DNA from 2 places in the Pseudomonas soli genome. Region 2 is predicted to be linked to the other one. Evidence: predicted binding sites of a transcription regulator. Region 2 holds the regulator's gene; the other holds the start of a gene.
What was found. Region 2 encodes sigma-54, which starts transcription at its own class of promoters, with help from an activator protein. Its sites were predicted from a motif close to ANTGGCATNNANNTTGCTNT; they were not measured.

Region 1 (2,203 bases), 2.8 Mb from region 2:
CGACCTTGCCGTCGGTGATGTTCTGCGGCACGACAACTTGACCGGTGAAGCTGGCGGTGGTGTCGACCATCGCCTTGTCGGTGTCCAGGATCACCGAGCGCCCCACCAGCGTGGTGGCCTGCAGCGCCTGACTCGACGCTATGCCGCCAATGATGTTGTTGACGGAGCTGTTCAGGGTCTGGATACCTTCCAGGCTACTGAACTGCGCCAGCTGCGCAATGAACTCGCCGTTATCCTGCGGATCCAGCGGGTTCTGGTGCTGCATCTGGGTAACCAGCAGCTTGAGGAACGCATCCTTGCCCAGCGCGTTCTTGTCGACGGGCTCGGTGGTGGTTTTCTTGGTACCGGTGCTGACCCCGGACGCGTTGAGTACGTCGTTCAGGTTCACGCCATTGTTGGTGTTGGTCACTGCCATGGTCCGGATTCCTTATCACTGACCCAGGGTCAGTACCTTCTGCATCATGGTCTTGGCGGTGTTCATCAGTTCGGCGTTGGTCTGGAACGCGCGGCTGGCAGAGATCATGTCAGCCATCTCTTCAACCACGTTGACGTTCGGGTAGTAGACATAGCCATCCTTGTTCGCCGCCGGGTGGCTGGGCTCGTAGCGGGCTTCGAGATTGCTCTGATCCTCGATGATGCCCTTGACCTCGACACCCTGCCCGGCCTGGCCCTGGTCTTCGAACAGCGATTGGCCGGCGCCGGCCTGGGCCTGCTGGAAAGTGGTGGCGAATACCGGGTGGCGCGCACGATAGGTCTGGTCGATGCTCGACGACACGGTCTCGGCGTTGGCGATGTTCGACGCAACGGTGTTCAGGCGCGTGTTCTGCGCGCTCATGCCGCTACCGGCAATATTGAAGACACTGGCAAGGGACATGGTCACTCTCCACGCAGGGCCGATACCAGCCCTTTGAATTTACTGTTGAGCAGGGTGAAGCTGGCCTGGAAGCCAACGGCGTTTTCCGCGTAGTTCGATTGTTCCAGGTGCGCGTCCACGGTGTTCTGGTCGATCGACGGCTGCATCGGCGTGCGGTACTTGAGCGTATCGTCCATCATGGCCAGGCCTTCGGCCTCGATATGACGGCTGTCGGTACGCTCCAGGGCTATGCGTCCCTTCTGCTGCTTGTCGGACTCGGCAGCGAGTACGGACGAGAAGTCCATGTCACGCGCCTTGTAGTTGGGAGTGTCGGCGTTGGCGATGTTGTTGGCCAGTACTTCGGCACGCTGGGCGCGAAAGCCCAGTGCCTTTTCGTGAATGCCAAGCGCCTTGTCGAAGCTGATGCTCATGTCGGGGACCTTTGAAGGTGACCAGAGTTCGTTTGCTATGGCTTTAGCAAGCCCTGTGCCAACCATCTTGAACCCCATGAGTACGGGGGTTTTGCCTGTTTCATACCGCACCTTATGCCAGAAAAGCGGCAATGTGCTTCCGCCTTGAGCTACCCAGGCGGCAATCGGCAGGCGGCAAAAGCGGCAAACCAAAAAATTGACGTCAAACAAACATGTCAATTGGCCACCAATCAGGTAGCATCCGCGTCCCGCGCATCACCACACGCACGTACGGTTTTCGCCCGCATGGATGCGCGCTGCTTTCATTACGATTTCAAAGGAAAGAAACCGTGCCACCGCTGAACCTACGCAAGACCCTCCTGGCCCTTCTGATCGGCGCCAGCCCTGCTCCCGCAATGGCCCTGCCCCAGACCATCGCCCTCACCGATGCCGGCTACAAGGGCGATCACCAATCCTACGCCGACGACCTTGAGTTCAGCGGAAGCTTCACCGGTCTGGGACAGGATGCGATCGTTCTGGCGAACAGCCAGGTAATGGGCAACCTGACCCTCGGCAGCGCCATCAACGACAACACCACGATTGCCGTGGACATGGTCCATCGCAGCGACGGCATTCGCATTACCGACACCGACCTCAGCGGCTTCCTGACCAACCGCGGCAACGTGATCACCACCAGCCTGGACGGCGCCGCCTTGCGCCTGAGCGCCAGCACCGTCGACGACGACCTCACCAACGAAGGCCTGCTCAAGGCCGGCACCAGCTTCTCGTACAACAATGGCGGCCCCACCTACGGCATCGACCTGTCCAGTTCCGGCAGCTCTATCAGCCGCATCCACGGCAACCTGGTCAACGCCGCAGGCGCCCGCATCATCGCCATCGGCCGCAACTCGCGCGCCATAAACCTGGCCGGCGCGAACCT
Region 2 (2,203 bases):
CGACAACCTGGGCATGAGCCTGTCCGGTGGTGAGCGTCGCCGGGTCGAGATCGCCCGCGCCCTGGCCACCGCACCCAAGTTCATCCTGCTGGACGAACCGTTCGCCGGTGTCGACCCGATTTCCGTCGGCGACATCAAGCAGATCATCCACCACCTCAAGAACAAGGGCATCGGCGTATTGATCACCGACCACAACGTTCGCGAGACCCTGGACATCTGCGAGACGGCCTACATCGTCAACGATGGCCAACTGATCGCCGAAGGCGATGCCGAGACCATCCTGGCCAACCAGCTGGTCAAGGAAGTTTACCTGGGGCACGAGTTCCGACTCTGACCGCAGGCCTGCCCGGAGCACTGGCGAATGCGCCTGATCGGGGCTTAAGTTGTTAAAGTGCTCTAGGCAAACGCTGCAATTTCAGGCATATAACTTGCTTAAAGTCGGCGCCCAAGCGCCCTACGTGTAGTGGATGGCGCATGCGCGCCGGCAACAAGGTATTAAGCCCCAGCCATGAAACCATCGCTCGTCCTAAAAATGGGCCAGCAACTGACGATGACACCTCAGTTGCAACAGGCCATCCGCCTGCTTCAGCTCTCCACCCTGGACCTCCAGCAGGAAATCCAGGAAGCGCTGGAGTCCAACCCGATGCTCGAACGTCAGGAAGACGGCGAGGACTTCGACAACAGCGACCCGATGGCGGACAACGCCGAGAACAAGCAGGTCGCCGAAGCCCAGGACAACAGTTTCCAGGAAACCTCCAGCAGCAACACGGAAAACCTCGAGGACGGCGAGTGGGCCGAGCGGATCCCCAACGAATTGCCGGTCGACACCGCCTGGGAAGACATCTACCAGACCAGCGCCAGCAGCCTGCCAAGCAACGATGATGACGAATGGGACTTCACCACTCGCACATCGGTGGGCGAGAGCCTGCAAAGCCACCTGCTGTGGCAGCTCAACCTGGCGCCGATGTCCGACACCGACCGCCTGATCGCCGTCACCCTGATCGACAGCATCAACGCCCAGGGCTACCTGGAAGACACCCTCGAAGAAATCTGCGCCGGTTTTGACCCGGAGCTGGACATCGAGCTGGACGAGGTCGAGGCAGTACTGCACCGTATCCAGCAGTTCGAGCCTGCCGGCATTGGCGCCCGCACCCTCGGCGAATGCCTGCTGCTGCAACTGCGCCAGCTGCCGGCCTCGACACCCTGGATGAGCGAGGCACAGCGCCTGGTCACCGACTTCATCGACCTGCTCGGCAGCCGTGACTACAGCCAGCTGATGCGCCGCATGAAGCTCAAGGAAGACGAGCTGCGCCAGATCATCGAACTGGTGCAGAGCCTCAACCCGCGCCCAGGCTCGCAGATCGAGTCCAGTGAACCCGAGTACGTCGTGCCCGACGTCATCGTGCGCAAGGACAGCGAGCGCTGGCTGGTCGAGCTCAACCAGGAGGCAGTGCCGAAGCTGCGCGTCAATCCGCAGTACGCCGGCTTCGTCCGTCGTGCCGACACCAGCGCCGACAACACGTTCATGCGCAATCAGTTGCAGGAAGCGCGCTGGTTCATCAAGAGCCTGCAGAGCCGCAACGAGACGCTGATGAAAGTGGCGACGCAGATCGTCGAACACCAGCGTGGCTTCCTCGACCATGGCGACGAGGCGATGAAACCGCTGGTCCTGCATGACATCGCCGAAGCGGTAGGCATGCATGAATCGACAATTTCCCGGGTAACCACCCAGAAATACATGCACACCCCACGCGGCATCTACGAACTGAAATACTTTTTCTCGAGCCACGTGAGCACCGCCGAAGGCGGCGAATGCTCGTCTACGGCTATCCGCGCGATCATCAAGAAACTGGTGGCTGCGGAAAATCAGAAAAAGCCATTGAGTGACAGCAAGATCGCTGGTTTACTGGAGGCACAAGGCATCCAGGTAGCCCGTCGCACCGTCGCCAAGTATCGCGAGTCGTTGGGGATCGCACCCTCGAGCGAGCGTAAGCGGCTGATGTAGCCCCCGGATGTGCCACAGCGTTTCAGTGGCAGGTGCAACACCTGCCTCTTTATGCACGGGCAACAAAGGAGAAGCTGTATGCAAGTCAACATCAGTGGACAGCATGTAGAAGTCACCCAACCACTGCGCGATTACGTGCTCGAGAAGCTCGCCCGGGTGGAGGGTCATTTCGACAAGATCACCAACGTGACGGTGATC

Region 1: the regulator sigma-54 is predicted to act here: its motif matches at 1,328-1,347, upstream of flgB (flagellar basal body rod protein FlgB).

The regions. Positions count from the first base shown of each region.
Region 1 is NZ_CP128543.1:4,330,365-4,332,567, forward strand. It holds gene LU688_RS19990 (flagellar hook assembly protein FlgD) at 1-415, opposite strand, end outside; gene flgC (flagellar basal body rod protein FlgC) at 431-874, opposite strand; gene flgB (flagellar basal body rod protein FlgB) at 877-1,284, opposite strand; gene LU688_RS20005 (autotransporter family protein) at 1,614-2,203, shown strand, end outside.
Region 2 is NZ_CP128543.1:1,072,646-1,074,848, reverse strand. It holds gene lptB (LPS export ABC transporter ATP-binding protein) at 1-334, shown strand, start outside; gene LU688_RS04840 (RNA polymerase factor sigma-54) at 509-2,005, shown strand; gene hpf (ribosome hibernation-promoting factor, HPF/YfiA family) at 2,084-2,203, shown strand, end outside.